4 regions of the Ruegeria sp. YTSB088 genome follow, and region 2 is predicted to be linked to each of the others. Evidence: riboswitches for the same ligand, from Rfam matches in the RefSeq annotation. Region 2 holds a riboswitch; each other region holds the start of a gene.
The links. Region 2 has a riboswitch for cobalamin ahead of AC2FFA_RS21625 (DUF4198 domain-containing protein). Riboswitches for the same ligand answer to the same signal wherever they lie in the genome.

Region 1: linked by a shared signal. The riboswitch ahead of AC2FFA_RS21065 (hypothetical protein) and the one ahead of AC2FFA_RS21625 (DUF4198 domain-containing protein) in region 2 are both predicted to bind cobalamin.
Region 3: linked by a shared signal. The riboswitch ahead of AC2FFA_RS09785 (DUF1636 family protein) and the one ahead of AC2FFA_RS21625 (DUF4198 domain-containing protein) in region 2 are both predicted to bind cobalamin.
Region 4: linked by a shared signal. The riboswitch ahead of AC2FFA_RS17120 (DUF1636 family protein) and the one ahead of AC2FFA_RS21625 (DUF4198 domain-containing protein) in region 2 are both predicted to bind cobalamin.

Annotation. Positions count from the first base shown of each region.
Region 1 covers NZ_JBXWMM010000018.1:48,364-50,561, reverse strand. Annotated here, with positions in the region: gene AC2FFA_RS21075 (DNA polymerase III subunit gamma/tau) at 1-77, opposite strand, end outside; gene AC2FFA_RS21070 (protein-tyrosine phosphatase family protein) at 249-761, shown strand; gene AC2FFA_RS21065 (hypothetical protein) at 753-1,160, opposite strand; cobalamin riboswitch at 1,252-1,472, opposite strand; gene AC2FFA_RS21060 (alpha/beta hydrolase family protein) at 1,543-2,198, shown strand, end outside.
Region 2 covers NZ_JBXWMM010000021.1:13,636-15,833, forward strand. Annotated here, with positions in the region: gene cbiM (cobalt transporter CbiM) at 1-457, opposite strand, end outside; gene AC2FFA_RS21625 (DUF4198 domain-containing protein) at 464-1,249, opposite strand; cobalamin riboswitch at 1,382-1,580, opposite strand; gene AC2FFA_RS21630 (ROK family transcriptional regulator) at 1,707-2,198, opposite strand, start outside.
Region 3 covers NZ_JBXWMM010000005.1:96,571-98,768, forward strand. Annotated here, with positions in the region: gene AC2FFA_RS09780 (ABC transporter ATP-binding protein) at 1-768, opposite strand, end outside; gene AC2FFA_RS09785 (DUF1636 family protein) at 765-1,121, opposite strand; cobalamin riboswitch at 1,220-1,414, opposite strand; gene AC2FFA_RS09790 (D-lyxose/D-mannose family sugar isomerase) at 1,519-2,184, opposite strand.
Region 4 covers NZ_JBXWMM010000011.1:65,866-68,063, forward strand. Annotated here, with positions in the region: gene cobW (cobalamin biosynthesis protein CobW) at 1-354, opposite strand, end outside; gene AC2FFA_RS17120 (DUF1636 family protein) at 356-730, opposite strand; cobalamin riboswitch at 822-1,028, opposite strand; gene AC2FFA_RS17125 (SLC13 family permease) at 1,255-2,198, opposite strand, start outside.

The DNA.
Region 1 (2,198 bases), on a different contig from region 2:
CCCACCAGATCGGCAAAGGTTTCCGGGCGATATTTGCGGGCGAGAACCTGATAGGCGGGGCTGGAGCTGTCTGTCATGTCTTCTCGTTGGGATTCGGTGCTTCGGCACAGCGTAGTGGCCACCGCTGCCCGCGTCCACAGCGTGGTGTGATGATTTTTGATTTAGAAACGAGTCGCTTTCGCACTAAACTGCGTTAGCAGATTTAATGACTCATTTTTGTAAAGAGTTCTTTGGGGAGGACACGTTTCATGTCGCAGCTGGTGATCTACGCCCTGCAAGTCGGAGGCGGAACGCTTGCACTGACCTCGATGCCCGGACGTGGCGGGGATTATTTCAGCGATCTGGATACGATCGCAGCCTGGCAGCCGGGGCTTGTTGTATCGATGACAACGGATGTCGAGATGCTTCAGGATGGCGCGAAGGATTTCGGCAGCGACATTCAAAGCCGCGCCAGCCGATGGGTTCACCTTCCGATCGAAGATTTCGGAGCGCCGACACAGGCGATTCAGGACGCGTGGCCGTCTGTCAGCGCCGCAGCCCGGCACGCGCTGTCAGGTGGAGGTCGCGTTTTGGTGCACTGCCGTGGGGGCTGTGGCAGGTCAGGTATGGTTGTTCTGCGGCTGATGGTCGAATGCGGCGAACGCGCGGACACAGCGCTGGAACGATTGCGGGCGGTACGTCCTTGCGCTGTCGAAACGGATGCGCAACTGGCCTGGGCCTCTCGGCGTGCCCAGGCACGGGTCAGTCTGGAATCAGATTGACATCTGCGCGGGCGCGCAAACGGGTTTTCGAGGCCGGATCGTGGAAACCTGGATCATCGCGCAGGGTGGGTTTTTCACGACGCCGGATGGCATCGCACTGAACGTGTTTCCGAAGATCAAGTCGGCATAGCCGTTCAGGGGCTCAATTGCGGCTTCGGGCTGCGTCCCGCAAAAGATACGAATGCTGTCTGATCGCGCGCGGAAAATTGCATGGCATCCTTCGGCGCAATGCGACAGCTCACTGCTGCCCTCAACCTCCAAATCGTCACTTGTGGCCAAGGTCGCCTGTGTCACGGCTTCGGATATCGAGCGCGCCAGCCGCGCCAAAGCGGGGCAGGTTTTGCCCGTCCGCTGACATACTGTTGCACTGTATTCATGCGTTTTTGTCTTCCAGATCATCCTGCGCCCTCCGCGCGTGGCGGACAGGATATTTGGGACAGGTGGGACAGCGTGATGCCGTCAAGACCTGCCCGGACACCCCGCCCGAGTTTCGGTTTTGTTTCCGATGGCAGGTCTCCTGACTTGCGGGTCATTGCTTTGCCGACCTTCCCGGCCATTGGGCCAGTGGTGTTTTGGCATCGCTTACCGCTTACAGTTGCGGGGGCAGTCGCGGATTTGGTTGTTGCCTGTATGAACAGACATTACCGCACCGTGTTCCCTTTTCATCCCGACCCCTTGTGGAGGCCGGAAACCATCACACAACCGCTAGCGTTTGAGCACGCACCGAGTCAAGCCGATCTTTTGACCGGACGCTTGGTCATGCTGGATACGATGTTGGTTCATGCATAGTGTCGAGGGTGTTGACGTTCGGAAACCGGATTTACCAAGCGAAAAGCCAGAGATCATGTTGGATACAGAGCAAACGGTATTGACCGAGGAGTTTCGCTTTCCGTCCGGGCAGAAAACGCTGTCCGCCCGATTGTATAGCCCGGTAACTTCGCCCGAAATCGTCTTCGTGCTGAACAGTGCAACGGGTGTGCCGCGTGATTATTACCGTCATTTCGCACGATGGCTTGCCGCTGAGAAGGGCATGGCCTGCCTGACCTATGACTATAGGGATTATGGGTATTCTTTAACGGGCCGCCTGAAAGATTCGCGTGCGACCATGGCGGATTGGGCCTTGATCGACATGCCCGCGGCACGGGCGGAAATGCGTCGGCGATACCCGAATGCGAAACACTGGACCATCGGCCATTCCGTCGGCGCGATGTTGGGGCCAGTACAACCGGATATCGATCTGATTGACCGGATGATCTGTGTGTGTTCGGGGCTTGTGACCCTAAGCGACCATCCGTGGCCCTATCGGGGTTTGGCAGGGTTGTTCTGGTACGGCCATGCCCCGCTTTTGGCCCGAGCACTTGGCTACCTTCCCGGAAAGGCGATAGGGTTTGGCTCGGACCTGCCGGCATCGGTCTATTGGCAGTGGCGCAAATGGTG
Region 2 (2,198 bases):
GTGAAGTCGCGACCATGCCGGTCGTCGCCGCAATGGCAAATGCGCCACCCAAGCCACCCCAGATCGCACCCTGCAAAGGCGTCCCACGCGCGATCAGACGACCAAACAACAATCCGGCCACCACCGCGGGCAAAGCGATATTGACGGTGTTGATCCCCAACACCGTCAATCCGCCAAAGCCGAAAAAGACCGCCTGCAGCAAAAGCCCGACGAACAAAGCCGGGAATGCGGCCCAGCCAAGCAGCAGTCCAGCCATGCCATTGAGGATCAAATGTACCGATGACGGACCAATGGGTACGTGGATCAACGATGCCACGAAGAAACTGGCTGACAACACTCCGGCAGTGGGGATGCGGTCAAGATCCAGTGACCTGAGGCCCATGGCAATCCCACCCGCAGCGGCGACGGCACCGCCGACCACGACCGGGTTGGAAAGGGCTCCGTCGACGATGTGCATTTGGGTTTACTCCAGATCCCAGGCGCGGATCCAGATGACCGCATCCTGACTAAGTTCTTTACCCTCATGTTCGGTCACTGGACCTGAACCTAGTGCTGCGAAACCCCAGTAACCGGCTTTTGGAACGCCAAACGAAAAGTACCCGTTGTCGTCCGATATGGCGACCACGGCACCACCCGGCATTGGTGACACCTTCGGTGTCGAAGCGGCCGAGCTCTCCATGCCAGGTTCGGCGGCCATGTACTCGATCTCGATCTCAGCACCTGCAACCGGCTGACCATCAGCCATCACACGGCCCGTGAAGGTCGAACCCGCGATGATGTTGGTCGGCTTGTTAAGCGGTATGATCTCGGTCAGCAGACCCACAGGGTTCATCCAGTCGGTCGGCAATGCGTTGCGGTTCAGGAACGCTTTGGTGAACTGCTGGATATAGATGTCTTCGGCTTCCTCATAATAAGGTTGAGGAACCGTCACCAGCACGTAATCGCCCGAACGTTTGACAGGAACACTGCCTTTGAACGCCGCCCCCTCGTTTTCTCCACCGGTGAAGCGGACAGGTTCCAGCGTATCAAGTAAATCAGTTTTTTTGCCGTTGTGGATCACATAGAATTCCTGCGGCTTTTCCATATCCATGACATGACCGTTCTCGAACGGATGCCAGAAGATCAGCTTGACCGGCACATCGCCGGGTTTCTCGATCATGGTGTTGGTGGTGTATTCCAAAAGGAAATGCGCATTTGCCATGGCAGGAAGTGCCATCGCTGCAGCGGCTGCACTGAGCAGCTTTTTCATGAACAGTCGTCCTTGTCCCGTCGCGCCAATCCCGGTGCGAAATTCACTTTGACTGCGGGACATCCAACGCCAAATTGCCCTTTCAGGCATCCTGTTCCGACGCACATCCCGTCGCCGATGAGGAGCGCCCCTTATGGGGGCACATGCCCGGCAGGTATCCTGACTTGCGGGTCAAAGCGTCGGACTGGCCTTCCCGGGAAAACCCCAGTGGCGTTTCAGCCCTGCTCGCCGCTTACAGTTGCGGGTGCAGTTGCGGAATTGGGCCTGAGCCCGCACCGCATTCCCTATTGATTCCAGAGCGCGCCCCGGAACCGGACATGTCCAGCGGCTTGCCAGACAATCCCAGTCTCCGTCAACGATCAATTGTGATGGCGGTCGAAAAAGTTATGAGCCTGGGAAGTCTGGTGTGGTTTGACGTGCTTTGGTAAGCATCAGTGGAAGAAGGGGAAATACACTTCTAGGCTTCTGAAAGATACCTTTCCGACAACGGCAAGCTTGCTGCGCCCAGCGAGCGCGCATCCGGGCCCACGGCCCCCGCCAGCACCAAAGGGCGCTCAAGACCGGTCAGGTTAACCTCGGACAGTTTGTTTTCGACCAATTCAACCAAATGCGCCTTGATGTCCGGCGGCATCCAGCCGTCAATCTTTACGCATTCAAAGTCGATTAAACTGCATGATGATACAATCGCATATGCAATCCCGCTCGCGGTCTTATTCAACCAGTTCTCCAGTTGAGCTTTTGGCACATCCCAATGCTCGGTCGATTCCCATAAAGAATGCGAGGTTGCCCCTGCTGTCGTGATTGCACGCTCGAGCACATAAAGGCTAGCCACGTCAATCAGCGGCTTCACACCGCCTGCGTCATCAGGAACAGGCAAAGGACCGAGCGCGCCTGCATTTCCCCGACCAGAAAAGATCGAGCCATTAAGGACCACCCCGCCGCCAATGAA
Region 3 (2,198 bases), on a different contig from region 2:
CAGTTTTCGTTTTCGGATGTCCAGCGCCGGGATCATGCGGCCTTCGTGCTGAAAGCACAGATAATCCACACCAAATGTGTCACGTACCCGGTCTGTGGTCAGAACTTCGCTGACAGGCCCGAACCCGGTCAGGCGCGTGGCTTTCATCAACGCCACATGGCTGGCGAATTCCGGGATCATGACCAGATCATGGACGATCATGACGACCGTTACCCCCAGGTCAGCGACCAAGGACAGCATGTGCCCCTTGGCATCCGGGTCCAGATGGTTGGTTGGTTCGTCCAGAAACAACAAAGACGGATTCTGGGCCAGTGCGCGAGCAATATGCGCGCGCTGACGTTCACCGCCCGACAGTTGGCTCATCGGTTTGTTTGCGAAATGCGACAGTTCGGTCGTCGTCAGCACCCGTTCAAGGTCAGCTTTATGTTGAGCCGTCGATCGTTCACCCTGAATCGGGATTTGTCCCAGCGCAACATAGTCTTGCAGCCGCATCCGTCCATCGGGCGTTTCCTGCTGTCCGACCACAGCAATGGATCGGGCGCGTTGGCGGGCGGACAGAGTGCGAAGGCTTTTGCCTTGAATCCAAACATCACCCAACGCAATCCGTTCGATCCCGCATAGCAGTTTCAGCAGAGTGGTCTTACCGGCACCGTTCGGTCCGGCAATTGCCAGAATTGATCCTTCTTCCAGACGAAAGGACACGTCCTGCAACAGGATATCACCATTGAGAGCGTAGTATTCCAGATCCTCGGCAACCAGAAAACTCATGACGTCCCTCGGGATGGCAAAGCGGGTATTCGCGACAGGGTCTTTGCAAAGAGGGCAGGAGGACGGTCCGACGCGCTGGTCCAGCCATCGTCGCTGTCGCCGAACTGCGTCGCGAATTCGACCAGGGCAGCCAGGTCGTGTGATGTCTTAATGTCGCCGAACAGGTACTGCGCTTTGCCTGCGGCCTGAAATCCAACGGTCATGGCCCGTTCACAACCTGCCATGCAGGCCACCATTCGGGTTTCAAAACCGTCAGGCAACTGAGCGTCCAGTGCGTCTTGCGCGGCCTCGGCAGGCATCGTCCCCTGACATGTTGAACAGATCAGAACGTAGTGATCAGAATAGCAGGCCATTGCCATCTCCGTCGTTTGCCAGATGCAGACAGAGGGCAAATACCCATATATTACGCAAACGCGCCATCAAGCCTCCTTCGGGGACGCCCCGCCCCGGGTTGGTTTACCATGCGATGGCAGGTCTCCTGACTTGCGGGTCAAGGCTCAGCCCACCTTCCCAACCCTTTCGGATCAGTGGTACAGTGGCGTCGCTCACCGCTTACAGTTGCGGGGGCAGTCACGGACTTGGCGCATCCCTGCGCCGCACCGTATTCCCATTTTCATCCCTTACGGAACCATCCCGATCAGCTAGTCCGGCTACGCAAGACTTGTCAAGCGGCAGACGATGTGGGGTGGTGGAAGGATATGCGATAGTTGAGCCGATTATCCTGTTCACGCCAGCCCGGACCGAACGGTTTCAATAGTCCGATACAAGCAGGAAATCCGGCTCTGCATCTTCTTCGACCTTTGAAAACCGCGGGATTGGCTCTTCAAAGACATTGTCCGTACGGTCGTCATTCACGGTCGAAACCTCGCCAATAAGGCAATCGCCGCGCTCCGCCCAGAAAGCGTGCCAGATGCCGGGCATCAGAGTTACACTTTGCCCCGGCTTCAGCCGCAAGTGCTCTCCGGGTTGCAAGGTTACAGGGCAGGCATCGCTGGGGACCGTCACCGGGTTGTCGCGGTCAACGCCACCGTTTGGATCCGACGCATAGATTTCCAGAACGAGGTCGCCGCCGCCCCGGTTGATGATGTCTTCTGCTTTGACGATATGCCGGTGCATCGGAGAAAGCTGATTGTCTTTCGAGATCAACAGTTTTTCCGCATAGAGCATCCCGCGCCCGGATTTCAGATCCCTCGCCTCACCATTGCGCAGAGTGAACAGAAAAAGTCCAAGTTCGTCGAAACGGCCTTGTGCGTAATCGGTGATGTCCCATCCCAGCCCGCGGTTGCGAATCGTTTCCGCCAGAGGGCTGCGCATTTGCTCTGGCGTCCAATTCGCAAAGGGTGGCAACACGGCACCGAAGGACTGAATAAACGCGTGTGCCTGGGATTTGATACGGTTGATTTCAGATCGTTTCATTGTGCCATTCTAAA
Region 4 (2,198 bases), on a different contig from region 2:
CCAGTCAAACGCCTTCAGCAATGGTTTGGGAAGCGCCAGTCCCGAGGTTTCGATCAGGATGTGATCCGGGCGCGGTTCCAGAGCCATCAGGGCCTCGATGGTGGGAATGAAATCATCTGCCACAGTGCAGCAGATGCAGCCATTGGCCAGTTCCATGATGTTTTCCGCCGGGCAATCGGGAATGGCGCAGGATTTCAGGATGTCGCCATCGACGCCTACATCGCCGAACTCGTTGACCACGACAGCAAGGCGCTTGCCCTGCGGGTTCTGCATCAGGTGACGCACCAACGTGGTCTTGCCCGAGCCCAGAAAGCCGGTGATCACTGTAACGGGGAGTTTTTCGAGGTTCGACATGTCAGGCTCCAATCGGGGGAATGCGCGAGGCACAGTTTTTTCGGAAATGTTCGGGGCGTTCGCGCCATTTCACCAAACCATCTTCAGTGGCCAGATACTTGGTCGCACCGTCGACAATGACGTCGACATGATCTGTTTCGCTAAGGTTTTCATAGACGAAGGTCCAGCGGCCCGGCCCGCCGCGCAATACGATCGAACAACCTTGATCGCAGTTTGACAGGCATTCTACGGCTTTCAGGGTGACACCGTCGGGCAGGTCAGCCTGTTCCAGGGCCTTGTGCAACAAAGCGCCCGGGCGTTGTGCGTCATCTTCGACAGGCAGGCCGCGACGGCAGGTGGTACAGACCAGCAACTCGACTGGTGTGGTCTCGGTCATGTCTCTCATCCCCCAAATCCTCTTCGCGGGGGACGGGGTTTCATGCGGGCCACGATTGGTCACGGACCCGACACCGGAACACCCCGCCCGGTTTCAACTTCGGTTGTTGGCAGGTCTCCCGGCTTGCGGATGCCAGAGGAGGGCCTCTGTCGGATGTCCCGCCTTCCCGGCCTTTGGGCCAGTGGCATTGGGCATCCTCTCCGTTCACGGTCGCGGGGGCGGCTGCGTTTGGCGGCATGACCGTTGACGCATTCCCTTTTCATCGGCTGTCACCGACACCAACGAAAGGGACATGCGGCACCGCTGGCCTGCTTGTCAAGCGAGTCGCGCGTAACAATGATGCGGAGGAGTAGAAAGCGACCTGTGGGCGTCGATGGGCGGCATGTCGTGCGGGGTTCAGCCTGAGATGAGCCCGGCGACGAACGGTATCTCTGCTAGGGTCGTCCACTGTGGTGAGCGGGTGCCTGGACAGAACCTGTCACGATGGTGGGAAAAGACCGCCGAACACCCCGGATCCTCTCGCGCTAATAAATGACGTTGATCATGAGCAGAGAGACGACCAGAAACAGCACAGTCATGATCCCGCCGGAACGCACGAAATCCATCACCTTGTATCCTGCCGGACCCATAATCAATGCGTTTACCTGATGGGTTGGGATGATGAAGCTGTTCGATGTGGAAATGGCGACGGTCAGTGCAAAAACCGATGGATTCCCACCAGCCGCTATCGCAATCGATACCGCCAAAGGCACCAGCAGGACAGTGGCCCCGACATTTGACATGACCAGAGAAAAAGCAGTCGCCAGAACGGCGATTCCGGTTTGCAGCGACCAGAGCGGCCAGCCGTCCAGAATTATCATGATCTGCTGGGCGATCCACGCAGCCGTGCCTGTGTTCTGTACGGCTTGTCCCAACGGTATGAGGCAGGCGAGCAGGAATACGGTGTTCCACCCGACCGCCCGGTATGCCTCATCCACGCTGAGCACACGGGTCAACATCATGCCTACCGCTCCGGTAAGAAGGCAGAGCGAAAGCCGGACGTCCGTGAACAGGATCAATGACAGCGAAATGGCGAAAAATGCCAGGGCCCAGCCGACTTTTTGCGGCCTCAGTTCGTCCTGGGGAAAGTCCGTTGTCACAACGACGAAGTCCGGGTCGCGCTTGATCCGCATCAGGTTGTCCCATCTGGTATGCGCCACGAGCATGTCACCGGCCTGAAACTTTTCGAGCCCGATCTGAGTGGATTCGTGATCCTCGGTCTCGACATGGCTCAGCGTCTCTTCGCCGCGGTGAATGGCCAGCAGCGACATGCCATAGGTCTTGCGGAACAAAAGCTCGCGGGGGCATTTGCCGATCAGCTTGCTGTCTGGCGTGACGACCACCTCGGCCACGCCTGCATTGGTGGGGGCGAACTCTTCGACAAAAATGTCCAAATCCGGAAGAACGGTAAGCCCGTATTTCTTGGCGA